Regions from separate parts of the Caldalkalibacillus thermarum genome, predicted to be linked through region 1. Evidence: predicted binding sites of a transcription regulator. Region 1 holds the regulator's gene; the other holds the start of a gene.

Region 1 (7,991 bases):
GATGGGAGCGACCATCATTATGGACAACAAGGGTTACGCCCGGGGGCAGATTGACAAAACCATCTTAACTCCGGCTCCTTACGAGCCAGGGGGATGGCGGACGGATTGGGATAAGTTATCCATGAAGCTGGAAGAAATATGGAAGATTGAACAACCCACGCTGGCAGTTGTTGAACTGGGCGACTTGTGGCGAATTGAACAAACGTATGACAAGGTTCCCAAAAGCGCCCGGATAAGCCAAATCTATAAAGACAAATGGCTGAGGGAATGGCGAAACTGGTTTATGGACACAACCCGGCATATCCAGCACAACCAGGATGGTGGGGTGAGCATCTGGATCATGACGCCGGCTGTCTCCAATAAAGCCAAGTTACGGGGGCAGCTTTTAACTCCATTTATCACCTGGCATCCAGAACAAACAGGAGGAATTTTGAGCTCTTTGACCACGAAACAGAACGGTGTGGTGGCCAATGTCGATTTTTTGCCTACGTTGCTGGCCTATTATCAACTGCCTGCCCCTAGCCAGGCCTACGGACAGGTGATCCAACTTAAGGAAACCCTAAAACCCTCTACACAACCCGGCTCATCTCTCTTTGATCCGTTCTTTGACCACCTCCGGTATTTGTTCGCCATCTATAGAACCAGGCGAATCATTATCAGTGTCTACCTGCTGAGCATGATTTTTTTGCTCATTGCCACTGCTTGCTACTGGTGGTTTTCTAAGCAATATTGGTGGGCCAGGCTGGTGCAGGTGCTGATCGGCACCGTGTTGTTATCCCCCATCTACTTTTTATGGCTCACCCCCCTGATTCAGGTTATCGGTCCTTACAAATGGATTGTGGTTTTGTTTTTTAGCGCCTTTGTCACGAGCTTTGTTTTGTATCAGCTGGTGAGTCATGTGTGGTTTTTAACTTTAATTGGTCTGACCAATACGCTGATCATCCTGTTTGATTTATGGCGCGGGAGTATATGGATGAGGCGCTCCTTTTTAGGCTATGATCCCTTGATCGGGGCCCGTTTCTATGGGCTGGGAAATGAATATGCCGGCATCTTGCTTGGCAGTTCCCTCTTGGCGGTGACGGGAATCAGTGTGTGGTTGGCCCGTAACGGATGGTTGCCTAAACGCCGAGTCAAAGGATTGCTGGTGATATTTATGTGTGTGTTTTACCTTGTGATTATTTACAGCATGGCCGCGCCCCGTTTAGGAACCAATGCGGGTGCTACCATTGCGGCCTTATTAACTTATGGGGTATCCTTGCTCTTTTTGTTTCGTCTCAAAATCAGCCTGCGTTATCTGCTCCCGTTATTTGGGGTTGTTATGCTAAGTATGGCTGGTTTGGTCCATTTGCATCTGCAAGGGGAACATACCCACATCGGTTCGTTTGTCGTGGCTGCCCAGAACGGAGACCTTAAGGCCATCCAGGAAGTAATTAGCCGTAAGCTGGCCATGAATTGGAGGCTGATTAAAGTGTCATTGTGGGGAAAACTGTTTACCACCGCCTTGATGGTGATGGGGCTTGTTTCCTTTCGGTTAAGGCGCCAGCCATTGTACAAAAATTACGAGGACATGGCCCAGCATAACCTGTGGATGACAGGATTTCGCACCATGATCGTTGGTGCGCTGGTCATTTTAATGGCTAACGATTCCGGTATTGTGGCAGCGGCGACAACGATCATTTTTCTGGCATTCCCCTTTATTTTCCTGCGCTTTAACCGCCATTCCATCCGTGCAGATTCCACTTCTTCAGGTTTGGCTTAACCTGCCGGTTAGTTCGTGTTAAGATAAAAGAGATCTCTGTAACCCATCTCAGTTATAAATTTCTGGCGATAAAGGAGGGCGTCTGATGAGCACGAAGCTTGAATGGATGAAGGACAAGTTTGAATGGCTGAAAGAAATTGACGGTCAGCTGTGGCTCGTGGAAGATGAGAAGGAAAATTTGAGATTACACTACCGGGTTAGAGAAGTCATCCATGCTGAACAATCTCCCTTTCAGCATGTGATGATTGTGGATACATACGAATTTGGGCCGACGCTTGTTTTAGACGGTGTGATCCAAACCACATCCAGAGATGGCCATATTTATAATGAAATGATCACCCACATTCCCCTTTTAACCCACCCCAATCCAAAGCGGGTATTAATCATCGGGGGTGGTGACTGCGGAGCGGCCCGTGAAGTATGTAAATACGCACAGGTGGAGCACATTGACATGGTTGAAATTGATGAATTAGTGGTCAAGGTCTCAAAACAATATTTAACTGAGGTGTCAGGCAACTTGTCGGATCCCCGTGTTCGCTTTATCTATGAAGATGGGACCGCCTTTGTTAAAAATCAAAACAGTACGTATGATGTGGTTATTGTGGACTCCTCTGATCCCATTGGTCCGGCTGAACAGCTATTTTCTTACGAGTTTTACCGTGATATAGAGCAGGCACTTAAACCAGACGGGTTGATGGTGTGCCAGAGTCAGTCCCCCATTTTTCATATGGATGTCCTGAAGCAGACCTATGAACGAATCAGCAAGCTTTTCCCGATTGCCCGCGTTTATCAAGCTGTGGTGCCCACTTATCCGGGGGGATTGTGGAGTTTTACCCTTGGTTCGAAAAAGTACTGGCCAGAGCAGTTGGAGGACAAGTGGAATAAAGAGGCCAAGTATGTCAACAAAGGAATCCTCAAAGCCTGTTTCCATCTCCCCGAATCTGTACGTCAGGCGTTGGGGGTGTGAAACAAAACGGGTAGCTGGTCAAGAGCGGCTACCCATTTTTTCTTGGTTAACTTGAAATGTTCACTCAGGACAGTTTCTCCTCCAGTTCTGCCCATTCTTCCAAGAGCTGATCCAAGGTGTGCTGTGCGGCATCAATTTCCCGTTGAACCTTATCAGCTTTATGGTAATCTCGGTACACATCAGGAGAGTAAAGTTGTTCCTCTAAATTTTTAATGGCAGCTTCAGTTTGCTCGATCTCACGCTCCAGCTGTTCTTTGCGCCGTTTAAGCCGCCTTAATTCCCGCTGACGCGCCTTTTCCACTTCAAAACTGGCTTGCTGTGTTTTGCCCGGCGCTTTTGGATCCTGAGCTTGACGGAGCTCTCTCAGTTCCGCCTGTTCTTGTCTCTTCTCAACATAGTAATCGTAGTTGCCCAGGTACATCTCTGCTCCGTTGGCCGTCAAGGCCAATACCTTATTGGCCAGGCGGTTCAGAAAATAACGGTCATGGGAGACGAATAAGATGGTTCCGGGAAACTCAGCCAAGGCTTGCTCTAGTACCTCTTTGGCGTAAATGTCCAAGTGGTTGGTCGGTTCATCCAGGACCAAAGTATTGGCTTGTTGCAACATTAATTTCGCCAAGGCCAGTCTGGCCCGTTCCCCGCCGCTTAAGGCCGAGACGGATTTATCCACGTCCTCTCCGCTAAACAGAAATTGCCCCAGGATGGAGCGCACCTCTTTCTCAGGGAGATGGGGATAGTCATCCCATAGTTCAGCCAGTACCGTTTTATGGGGATGAAGCTTGTCATGTTCTTGGGCGAAATAACCGAATGTCACATGAGCCCCAATCTGAATCTTCCCAGCCAGTTTGGGTTGTTGGCCAATAATGGTCTTTAAAAGTGTGGTTTTGCCAATCCCATTAGGACCCACAATGGCAATCCGGTCACCGCGGTTGGCACGGAAGGAGATATGGCGGGCCAGCACATGTTCCGTGTCATAGCCGATGCTTAAATCTTCCACTTGCAGCACATCATAACCACTGGGACGTTTAACTTCAAAGCGGAAGCGGGCGGTTTTCTGCTCTGTGCGCGGGCGCTTAAGCTCTTCCATTTTGTCCAGCATTTTGCGTCTGGACTGGGCCCGCTTAGAAGTGGAAGCCCGGGCAATATTCCGCTGAATAAATGCTTCCGCACGGGCAATGTCTTGCTGCTGGATGCGGTATTGTTTTAACTGCTGGGCGATCCGCTGTTCTTTTTGTCTTATAAAAGCGGAATAATTACCTTGATACCTGGTGATTTTGGTCTCGTGCAGTTCAAAGATTGCCGTGGTTAACTGGTCCAAAAAGTAGCGGTCATGGGAGACGATCAGCAGGGCACCGGGGTAGGACAATAAATAGTGCTCCAGCCAGGACAGGGTTTCCAAATCTAAATGGTTGGTCGGCTCATCTAACATTAAAAGATCCGGCTCTTTAAGCAGCAGCTTGGCCAAGGCCAAGCGCGTCTTTTCCCCTCCGCTCAAAGCGGACACCGGTTCCGCATAATCTTTATGGGCAAACCGCAATCCGTGCAGGACGTTGCGAATCTTGGCTTCATATTGGTATCCGCCCCGGTTTTTAAAAGCTTCTTGGGCCTCGCTGTAACTTTCAAGCAACTGCTTGTAATGCTTCTGATCCCGGCGAAGCTCAGCTTGGGACATCAGCTGCTCCATCTGGCGCAAACGCTTTTCCTCTTCAATGAGCGGCTGAAAAACGGTAAGCATTTCCTCCCAGATCGAGCGGGATGAGTCGAGTCCTGCATCTTGGGCCAGGTAACCCACTGTCACATCTTTAGGGCGGTAAATCTCCCCGCTGTCATAAGAGGTCTCGCCAATCAGGATTTTGAGCAAGGTTGATTTGCCGGCACCATTGGGACCAACCAGTCCGATCCTGTCTTTAGCTTGTATGTCTAGGGATATGTCTGTCAGCACTGGCAGGCCGGCATAAGTTTTGGTCAAACGGTGCGTCCTGAGCATCAGCATGTCTATCACCTCATACTCCTTACAGTGTACCTGAGGGGCTCAGACCGTTCAAGCGTGGTCAAAGACAGGGAGTTTTTAGGCCTACGCATTTGTTCAAAAAAAGTTCACCATTTTTTAAGCTAGAATTGGCATCACGGCAAGACAAGCAAATGTGAAATGATGTACAATATAATAAAGAAGCGTGTAGGGGTGTAACGTGTGGGTATGATTAACACGTGGATCTGGCAAGACATGAGGAGGTCCGGCTAAACCATGTCATCGTTTACCCATTTTAATGAACAGGGACGGGCAAGGATGGTGGATGTCTCCCATAAACCGGAAACGAAGCGGACAGCCGTCGCCTTTAGCCAAGTTCAAATGCCCCTTGATGTATTGGAGCACATTGAACAAGGCAAAGTGAAAAAGGGGGATGTCCTGGGTGTTGCCCAAGTGGCCGGTGTGATGGCGGCCAAAAATACGGCCCAGTGGATTCCCATGTGCCACCCGTTGCCGTTGACAGGCATCGACATTCACTTTGAGCCGGTACGGCAAGAGGGGCAGGCTGTGATTAAAATCTATGCGGAAGTGAAAACAACGGGGAAAACGGGTGTAGAAATGGAAGCACTTACAGCCGCGCAGGCAGCCGCCCTGACTATTTATGATATGTGTAAGGCCTTGGATAAGGGATTGGTGATTGGCCCCACTTACCTGCTGAAAAAAACAGGGGGCAAAAGCGGAGATTTCGAGAGGGAGGAACTTTAAGATGTGGAAAGTGGCCATTGTCGTAGCCAGCAATAAAGCCTCACGGGGTGAGCGGGTTGATGACAGCGGTCCGGTTGTCAAGGACGTGTTAACCCAGCACCTTGACGCCGAGGTGATTGCTTACCGTATTTTGCCGGACTGTATTGAAACCCTGAAGGAGAATATGATTGAGATTACAGACCGTTATCAGGTGGACCTTTTGGTCACGGTGGGCGGTACGGGATTAAGTCCGGATGATGTCACCCCTGAAGCGACCAGTCAAGTGATTGACCGCGTCGTTCCCGGGATGGCTGAAGAAATGCGGCGCAAAGCGATGAAAGCGTCCCGGTTGGCCATGTTTACCCGCGCCATTTGCGGCACCCGGGGAAATTCGCTCATTATTAATCTTCCCGGAGCGGTTCAAGATGCCCAAACCTGCCTGGAAGCCATTATCGATCAGTTGCCTAACGCTTTAACCATTTTACGTGGGGAGGAAGGGGCCAATAGCTGATGAGTGAGCAGCGGATTCCTCAAGCCACAGCCAGGCGGCTGCCCTTGTATTACCGGGTGCTCGAAAATGTCAAAAGAGCGGGAAAGCAACGCATTTCATCAACGGAACTGAGCAAGGCTGTTAAAATAGATGCCGCTACGATCCGGCGTGATTTTTCCTACTTTGGGGCGCTGGGCCGTAAAGGATACGGCTACAACGTGGAGTATTTATTGACTTTTTTTCGGAAAATCTTAGAACAGGATGATAAAACGGGGGTTGTGCTGGTCGGGGTAGGCAATCTTGGCATGGCTTTGTTGCATTATAACTTCCAAAAGAGCCATAACATCAAAATCATGAAGGCCTATGATGTTGATCCAAAGAAGATTGGACAAACCATTGCCGGCATTCCCATTTATTCGATGGATGACCTCAAGGAAGGGAGCTTGGCGGATACCCCCATTGCCATTTTAACCGTTCCGGCCCAGGTGGCCCAGGTGACAGCTGACCGCCTGATCGAAGCAGGGATCAAGGGCATCCTTAATTTCACTCCGGCCAGAATTGATGTGCCTGAACATATTCGCTTGCACAATATTGATTTAACCATTGAACTGCAAACCTTGATTTACTTCTTAAAACATTATCCTTTACCTGCAGGGGAGCAGGAAGCAGAATAATTGGAGGGATAAACATGGGAACCATCGGACCTGTCAGTTTAATCTTGATCATTTTAGTGGCTTTATTACTGTTTGGACCAAGCAAATTGCCTGAACTGGGCCGGGCCTTTGGTAAAACGTTGCGTGAATTTAAAAATGCCACCAATGGTTTGGTTGACGATGAGAAACCTAAACAAACGGAAGAGAAAAATGAGCGTTAAACAAGTGTTTAATTGTAAATGCCCGACGCCGGAGGATGAGCAACATGGATCAAGAACAACGCTCCATTCCTAAACATATTAAACGAACCAACATGAACCGCCAGAAAAGTTATGACATGACTGTCATGGAGCATATTGGTGAGTTGAGAAGAAGGGTCATTTATATTTTGATCCTTTTTCTTGTGTCCATGGTTATCGGGTTTTTCCTGGCTGATGATGTGATTCAATATATGCAGAAGCAAGCGGAGGCTGCCCAGATTCCCTGGGTGGTCATCGGGCTGACCGATGCCTTTAAAGTCTTTTTGCTGTTCTCCATTGTCGTTGGCCTGGTGCTCACCTTCCCCTTTGCTTTATATCAAATCTGGGCCTTTGTCAGCCCAGGCTTGACCGATAAGGAACGCAAAACGACCCTTGCTTTCATACCGGGGGCTTTTGCCTTGTTTATCGTGGGCTTAGCCTTTGGTTATTTTTGGCTGTTCCCCTTTGTCATGCAGTTTATGACAGGCATAGCCCAACAGCTTGGTGCGGAAGAAATGTACGGTATGATCCATTATTTCCGGTTTATGTTTACTTTGGTCGTTCCCTTTGGGTTTATCTTTCAAATGCCGCTTTTGATGCTCTTTCTGACACGCCTGGGTGTGATTTCCCCGCCCGTCCTGAAACGGATCCGCAAATATGCCTACTTTGCCCTGTTTGTGATCGCGGCACTCATTACACCTCCTGAGCTGCTTTCCCACCTTGTGGTGACCGTGCCACTCATTATATTGTATGAGATCAGCGTATGGTTTTCTCAATGGACTTACCGTCGGATGCATAAACGACAATCAAGAAGGATAAACTCATAAGTGTGTACAGCATAAACATTTGAGCTGTTAAATGCTTAAATGAAGATGAAAAAAGACCAAAAAAGGGACTTGCAAAACTAGAATAAAATGATTAATATATTAGGTGTTAGCACTCGTAAAAGGTGAGTGCTAACAAGCCAAGTTCACTATTAATCCATTTAAAGGAGGGCATTTGACATGTTGAAGCCACTGGGCGATCGTGTGGTTATTGAGCCGATTGAAAAAGAAGAAACAACTGCTAGCGGTATTGTGCTTCCTGACACGGCTAAAGAAAAGCCGCAAGAAGGTAAAGTTGTCGCTGTTGGCAGCGGCCGTTTAGAAAACGGTGAGCGTATTCCTTTGG
Region 2 (7,991 bases), on a different contig from region 1:
CCAATCCCACCTCAACAACCTTGTTTAAATCCTTAATCGCCGTTAAAACACGCAATCCTATCATCTTCGCTTTCCATCCTTCTGCTCAAAAATGCAGCCGTGAGGCGGCGCGTATTGTCCGTGATGCAGCGGTCAAAGCAGGGGCACCTGAGCATTGTATCCAATGGGTAGAGAACCCTTCTGTGGAAACCACCCAGGCGCTGATGAAGCATCCTAGAGTGGCCTTAATTCTGGCCACCGGAGGTGCATCCATGGTCAAATCAGCTTACAGCTCAGGCAAGCCGGCCTTGGGTGTGGGACCGGGGAATGTGCCGTGCTACATTGAAAAGACAGCTCACATCAAACGGGCTGTGACCGATTTGATGCTCTCCAAAACTTTTGACAACGGCATGATTTGCGCTTCAGAGCAGGCTGTTATTGTCGATAAAGACATTTGCCCAGAAGTCAAGGCGTTTATGGCTGACAATGGCTGCTACTTTTTATCACCTGCTGAGTTGAAAAAAGTGGAGAAACTGGTGATTAACCCTTCTACCTGCGCAGTGAACCCCGATATCGTCGGTCAACCAGCGGTCAAAATTGCTGAACTGGCCGGTATTAAGGTGCCTGATCAGACAAAAATTCTTGTGGCTGAGCTGAAAGGGGTCGGCCCCCAGCATCCCCTTTCCAGGGAAAAATTAAGTCCGGTTTTGGCCTTTTACCAAGCGAAAACAACAGAAGAGGGCCTCAGGCTGGCTGAGAACATCATCGCCTTTGGAGGCATGGGCCACTCCGCTGTGATTCACTCCAGCAATCCCAAGGTGATTGAAGCCTACGGCAAGCGCATGAAAACAGGACGGATCATTGTCAATGCTCCGTCTTCACAGGGGGCCATCGGCGATGGCGATATTTATAATGCCTGCATCCCCTCGTTGACTTTAGGCTGCGGCACATTTGGCCATAACTCGACCACAGCCAATGTGTCTGCCATCCATCTCATCAATGTGAAACGTATGGCCACACGCACGTACAACATGCAGTGGTTTAAAGTGCCGCCTAAAATTTATTTTGAAAAAGGCGCAACTAAATACCTGGAAAAAATGAGGGACATCAGCCGGGTCTTTATTGTGACAGACCCTCACATGGAAAAGCTGGGTTACGTAGACCGGGTGCTGTACTGGCTGCGCAAACGTCCCGATTATGTCCAGGTGGAAACATTCTCGGAAGTGGAGCCAGATCCCTCCTTTGACACCGTGCTCAAAGGGGCAGAGCTGATGAAAAAATATGAACCTGATGTGATTATTGCCCTGGGCGGAGGATCCCCTATTGATGCAGCTAAAGCAATGTGGCTGTTATACGAATATCCGCAAGTGGATGTAAACGGCATAAAGCAGAAGTTTTTGGATATCCGCAAGCGGGTGTATAAATATCCCTTGTTGGGCAAAAAGGGCAAATTTGTGGCCATTCCAACCACGTCAGGAACCGGGTCTGAGGTCACGCCCTTCTCCGTCATCACGGATAAAGCAGAGAATGTGAAATATCCTCTGGCTGATTATGAATTAACCCCTGATGTGGCCATCATTGACCCGGAGTATGTGCTCAGTGTGCCTAAAAATGTAACGGCAGATACGGGGATGGATGTGCTGACCCATGCCATTGAAGCCTATGTTTCCAACATGGCCAACGACTATACGGACGGATTGGCCATCAAGGCGATCCAGCTGGTGTTTGAGTACTTGCCCCGGGCCTATCATAATGGACGGGATGAAGTGGCCAGAGAAAAAATGCATAACGCTTCGGCCATCGCCGGCATGGCCTTTGCCAATGCCTTCTTGGGCATCAATCACAGCCTGGCCCACAAGCTGGGGGCAGCCTTTGACATTCCCCACGGCAGGGCCAATACGGTCCTGATGCCCCATGTGATCCGGTATAATGCCCTGAAGCCGACCAAATTTTCCTCTTTCCCTAAGTATGAACACTTTGTGGCCGACCAGCGATATGCCGAGATAGCCCGGGTTCTGGGTTTGCCTTGCCGGACAGTGGAAGAAGGGGTACAAAGCCTGATCAAAGCGGTGATTGATCTGGCTAAAGAACTGGAAATGCCCCTCAGCATTGCCGAGTGCGGTGTCGGGCGTGAGGTGTTTGAAGCCCAGGTGGATCAGCTGGCCGAAAAAGCCTTCGAAGACCAGTGCACAACCACCAACCCCAAATTGCCGCTGGTCAGTGAGTTAGCGGAAATTTACCGTCAAGCTTACGAAGGTTACAAAGACTGAACAAAGCATACTCATAAAAACTTGAAAGGAGCATGTGGTATGGACAAGTGGAGAGGTTTTAAACCTGGAAAATGGATGGAGGAAGTGAATGTCCGGGATTTTATCCAGCTGAACTGGTCTCCTTACACAGGGAATGAATCATTCCTGGCCGGTCCCACGGAAAGAACAAAGCAACTGTGGGAAAAAGTACAAGTGTTATTAAAAAAAGAGAGAGAAAAGGGCGGGGTGCTGGATGTGGACACGAAAACTGTCTCCACCATCACCTCCCATCAGCCAGGCTATATCGATCAAGAGCTGGAGCAAGTGGTGGGCTTACAAACGGACGCTCCCCTTAAACGGGCCATTATGCCGTTCGGGGGCATCCGCATGGTCAAAGAAGCGTGTCGGGCTTATGGTTATGAGCTGGACCCTGGGGTGGAAAAAATCTTTACCCTGTACCGCAAAACTCATAACCAAGGGGTGTTTGATGTCTATACCCCGGAGATGAGGTTGGCCCGCAAGGCAGGCATTATTACGGGTCTGCCTGACGCGTACGGGCGGGGGCGGATTATTGGTGATTACCGCCGCGTTCCCCTGTACGGCGTCGATTTTCTCATTAAACAAAAGCAGCAGGAACTGGCCCTCCTGGAAGCAGAAGTCATGTTGGACGAAACAATCCGGGAGCGGGAAGAGCTGGCTGAGCAAATTAAAGCGCTCCAGGAGCTGAAAGAGATGGCAGCCAGCTACGGCTATGACATTTCCCAGCCGGCTGGAAATGCACAAGAGGCGGTCCAGTGGTTGTACTTTGCCTATCTGGCTGCCATTAAGGAGCAAAACGGGGCAGCCATGAGCTTGGGGCGTGTCTCCACCTTCCTGGATATTTACATTGAGCGGGATTTGCGGGAAGGCACCTTAACTGAGCAAGAAGCCCAGGAGCTGATCGATCACTTTGTGATGAAACTGCGCTTGGTTAAATTTTTACGCACGCCTGAGTACAACGAACTGTTCAGCGGGGACCCAACTTGGGTAACCGAGTCCATCGGCGGTATGGCTGTTGATGGGCGGCCGCTGGTCACCAAAACGTCGTTCCGGTTCTTGCATACCTTGGACAATCTGGGACCGGCTCCTGAACCCAACCTGACTGTGCTATGGTCGACACGCTTGCCCGAACCTTTTAAGAACTATTGTGCCAAAATGTCCATTAAAACAAGTGCCATCCAGTATGAAAACGACGACCTGATGCGTCCCGAGTTTGGGGATGACTATGGCATTGCCTGCTGCGTGTCGGCCATGCGTATCGGCAAGCAGATGCAATTTTTCGGCGCCAGGGCCAATTTAGCGAAAGCGTTGCTGTATGCCATCAATGGCGGAAAGGATGAAAAGTTAAAGATTCAGGTGGCACCCCGGTTTGAACCAATCAGGGATGAGATCCTTGATTACGAAGTGGTCAGGGAGCGTTTTGACCAGATCTTGGATTGGCTGGCCAAACTGTATATGAACACGTTGAACGTGATTCACTATATGCACGACAAATATTGCTATGAACGGATTGAAATGGCCCTGCATGACAGGGAAATTGTCCGTACCATGGCTTGCGGCATTGCCGGATTGTCCGTCGTCGCAGACTCTTTGAGCGCAATCAAATATGCCACAGTGAAGCCCATCCGGGATGAAAACGGGCTTGCTGTAGATTTCGAGATCGAAGGAGACTATCCCAAATACGGCAACGATGATGACCGGGTGGACTTTATTGCCAAAGAGATCGTCCACACCTTTATAAACAAGCTGCGCAAACACAAAGCGTACAGGGGTGCCATTCCCACCCTGTCTGTGTTGACCATTACTTCCAATGTGGTCTACGGCAAGAAAACGGGTAACACCCCTGATGGACGCCGGGCAGGAGAACCTTTTGCCCCCGGGGCCAATCCCATGCATGGACGGGACACTAAAGGGGCATTGGCTTCCCTCAACTCGGTGGCCAAACTGCCCTATCAGGATGCGTTGGACGGGATTTCCAACACGTTCTCCATCATACCCAAAGCCCTGGGCAGAGAAGAGGAAGACCGCGTCCACAATCTGAAAGGGCTTTTGGACGGTTATATGAGCCAACAGGCACACCACATTAATGTGAATGTGCTCAATCGGGAAACATTGCGGGATGCGATGGAACATCCAGAAAAATATCCTCAACTGACCATCCGCGTCTCTGGATATGCCGTTAACTTTATTAAATTGACCAGGGAACAACAGTTAGATGTGTTGAAGCGGACCTTCCATGAACAGATGTAACCATTAAATTGAGGAGTTGAGCATGCCATGGTAAGAGGACGTATCCATTCCGTTGAAACTTGCGGGACCGTTGATGGTCCTGGCATCCGCTATGTGGTGTTTATGCAAGGGTGCTTGCTGCGCTGCCAATACTGCCACAATCCAGATACTTGGGACTTGAAGGGAGGAAAGACAGTCACGAGAGAGGAATTGCTGCAAGATATGGAAGGGTACGTCCCTTACATGACTTTTTCCGGTGGTGGTGTCACTGTCTCTGGAGGTGAACCGCTGTTGCAAGCCGAATTTGTGGCAGAACTGTTCAAGGGATGTAAGGAGCGGGACATTCATACTGCTTTGGACACCTCAGGGGGTTGTTTCACCGGCCATGGGGTACAGCGCCAGATCATAGATCGTTTGCTGGAGGTCACCGATCTGGTCCTCCTTGACCTGAAGCATATTGATGAGGCCAAGCACCGATGCCTCACCGGACGGTCCAATGCTCACATCTTAGATTTTGCCCGTTACCTTGCGGAAAAGGAAACGCCTGTTTGGATCCGGCATGTGCTTGTGCCAGGTTATACCGATGATGAACTTGATTTAGTCCGTCTTGGTCAATTTATCAAGACATTGCCCAATGTGCAAAAAATAGAGATTCTCCCTTATCATCAGCTCGGTGTTCATAAGTGGCGTGCGTTGGGACTTCATTATCCTTTGGCAGACGTACGCCCGCCAACAGATAAGGGCATTCAGCGGGCCTATTTGATCCTGACTGGGAAAAGGACAACAGTCTAATCACTAACAGGCCAGCTTGATAGGTGTTTACAGAGTGAAGGATCATGGCTATAAGAGGGGAACGATTTTTTAAAAGTTATATGTGAAATAATTCACAATTCAGCTTTGTTGATCGTGCAACTTGAATGGACAAATGAATGGACAAAGGGAGTGACAGAAAATGACGACAAAAAGCGATGTGAAGCTTATTCCTTTATTGATCACGTTAGCGATTGGGATTGGTATTTGGAATATTGCTCCCCCGGCTGGATTGGAAAAGGAAGCATGGCAGCTTTTCGCCATATTTGTAGCTACGATTGTCGGGCTTATCATTAAGCCCATGCCGATGGGAGTTGTGGCTATTTTCGGTCTGACGGCGACCGTATTGACCAAAACGCTGACGATAGACGACGCACTGAGCGGTTTCAGTAATTCCGTCATATGGCTGATCGTCATCGCCTTCTTTGTTTCCCGAGGGTTTATTAAAACGGGACTCGGTTCGAGAGTGGCTTACTTTTTCGTTATGAAATTTGGCAAAAAGACGCTTGGGCTTTCGTATGCCTTGCTGTTCAGCGATCTGCTTTTGGCGCCGGCGATGCCGTCCAATACTGCCCGGGCGGGAGGGATTGTGTTGCCGATTATCCGCTCGTTGTCCGAAGCGTACGGTTCCCGGGTCGAAGACGGAACGGAAAGAAAAATCGGTTCTTTCCTGACCAAAGTGGCCTTTCAGGGCGATATGATTACATCGGCGATGTTTCTGACTGCCATGGCAGCCAACCCATTAGTGGTGAGCATTGCGGCTGAAATTACGGGAGAAACCATTTCCTGGACCGGGTGGATGGTCGCAGCATTTGTTCCCGGCATTGTAAGTTTGATCCTTATCCCGCTTGTGATTTACAAAATTTATCCGCCCGAAATTAAAGAAACGCCTGGCGCGGCAGAACTGGCCAAACAGAAGTTGGCGGAAATGGGGCCGTTGAAAAGATCGGAATGGTATATGGTCGGCGTGTTTTTCCTTATCCTCTGCCTTTGGATTTTCGGAACAAAAGTGGGGATCGACGCGACCACGACCGCTTTTATCGGATTGTGCGCGTTGCTTTTGCTTCAGGTTTTGTCCTGGTCAGACATCAAAAATGAACAAGGGGCATGGGATACGCTGGTCTGGTTTGCGGCCCTCGTCATGATGGCCACCTTTTTAAATCAGCTCGGCTTCATTCCATGGTTTAGTGGAATAATGGAAGGCAGTGTGTCCGGCATGTCTTGGGTAGTCGCACTTATTGTCTTAGCTCTAGTGTACTTCTATTCACACTATTTCTTTGCCAGCAATACAGCTCATGTCAGTGCGATGTACGGGGCATTTTTAGCTGTATTAGTTGCGGCAGGAGCGCCGCCCTTATTGTCCGCTCTGGTTCTCGGTTTCTTCAGCAGTTTGTTCGCATGCACTACGCATTACGGCTGCGGGCCCGCTCCGGTGTTTTTTGGCACCGGCTATGTCAGTCAAAATAAATGGTGGTCCATCGGCTTCCTTATCTCGATCATTCATATCCTTGTCTGGTTGGGAATCGGCGGGCTGTGGTGGAAATTGTTAGGACTTTGGTAAGAGCGTTTTTTCCTTAAGGAGGTGATGTAAGTGGCGGTGCTGATGAATGGGGTGGAATCTCCCTGTTGTTCGGCGAAGGTGGTCAAGGAATTTCGGATTGAACTTTACCATGTAGCTGATGACGAATACGAGTTGAGCGTTCCGTTTTTCATCTGTGTTAAGTGCGGCGAACCTGTCTCGCTGTTGCAAATGGCAGATATGACTGGAAGGGGGAAAAAAGATGCGTGAAATCTCGGCAGAACAAGTGATAAAGACGGTAAGAAGACTATGTATCGAGGCTGCCTGCGATTTGCCTAAAGATGTGGAGCAAGCTTTGCGGAAGGGGTTGTCTGTGGAAGAATCGCATTTTGGCCGATACAGTTTGGAGAAAATCTTGAAAAACGTGCATCTGTCCCGGGAAGAACTGGTGCCAATGTGCCAGGACACCGGAATAGCGGTCATTTTCGTGGAGATAGGACAAGACGTTCGTATTGTGGGCGGTGCTCTAAACGAAGCGATTAACGAAGGAGTTCGGCAAGGATATAAAGACGGTTATTTAAGAAAATCGGTTGTCGCAGATCCGGTTCTTTACCGGCATAATACTGGCGACAACACCCCCGCGGTGATTCATACCGAAATCGTGCCTGGCGATAAACTTAAAATCCAGGTGATGCCCAAAGGCGCCGGAAGCGAAAACATGGGAGCGGTGAAAATGTGCAAACCGGCGGAAGGATTGGACGGGGTGATGGACTTTGTTGTAAACACCGTCACACAAGCGGGCGGCAACCCTTGCCCGCCGGTGATTGTCGGCGTCGGTATAGGCGGGACGATGGATAAATGCACCCTTCTGGCCAAAAAAGCGCTGGTCAGGGATGTGAGGCAGCCCCACCCCAACAAAGAGTACGCGGAAGTGGAAAAAGTATTGCTTGAAAGAATCAATAAGCTTGGCATTGGGCCTCAGGGCTTTGGAGGAAAAGTGACAGCTTTGGCCGTTCACATCGAAACCTATCCGACTCACATCGCGATGCTGCCTGTCTGTGTCACCTTGAACTGCCATGCGGCGCGCCATAAAGAGGCTGTGTTATAAGGGAGGAAAAGAAATGAGCACGGTAAAGAAGTTAACGACTCCATTGACTGACGAACAG

What was found. The regulator Rex, encoded in region 1, represses fermentation and respiration genes when NADH is low (regulators of the CRP and FNR family bind a similar motif). The targets are predictions, from matches to a motif close to TTGTGAAATATTTCACAA.
Region 2: the regulator Rex is predicted to act here: its motif matches at 5,369-5,386, upstream of IEW48_RS10490 (anion permease).

What each region holds. Positions count from the first base shown of each region.
Region 1 covers NZ_BMKZ01000021.1:26,818-34,808, reverse strand. Annotated here, with positions in the region: gene IEW48_RS09680 (hypothetical protein) at 1-1,759, shown strand, start outside; gene speE (polyamine aminopropyltransferase) at 1,866-2,726, shown strand; gene IEW48_RS09670 (ABC-F family ATP-binding cassette domain-containing protein) at 2,791-4,719, opposite strand; gene moaC (cyclic pyranopterin monophosphate synthase MoaC) at 4,972-5,460, shown strand; gene IEW48_RS09660 (MogA/MoaB family molybdenum cofactor biosynthesis protein) at 5,462-5,950, shown strand; gene IEW48_RS09655 (redox-sensing transcriptional repressor Rex) at 5,950-6,603, shown strand; gene IEW48_RS09650 (twin-arginine translocase TatA/TatE family subunit) at 6,618-6,803, shown strand; gene tatC (twin-arginine translocase subunit TatC) at 6,848-7,648, shown strand; gene groES (co-chaperone GroES) at 7,826-7,991, shown strand, end outside.
Region 2 covers NZ_BMKZ01000024.1:30,655-38,645, forward strand. Annotated here, with positions in the region: gene adhE (bifunctional acetaldehyde-CoA/alcohol dehydrogenase) at 1-2,249, shown strand, start outside; gene pflB (formate C-acetyltransferase) at 2,289-4,517, shown strand; gene pflA (pyruvate formate-lyase-activating protein) at 4,545-5,288, shown strand; gene IEW48_RS10490 (anion permease) at 5,449-6,867, shown strand; gene IEW48_RS10495 (hypothetical protein) at 6,898-7,095, shown strand; gene IEW48_RS10500 (fumarate hydratase) at 7,088-7,933, shown strand; gene IEW48_RS10505 (Fe-S-containing hydro-lyase) at 7,947-7,991, shown strand, end outside.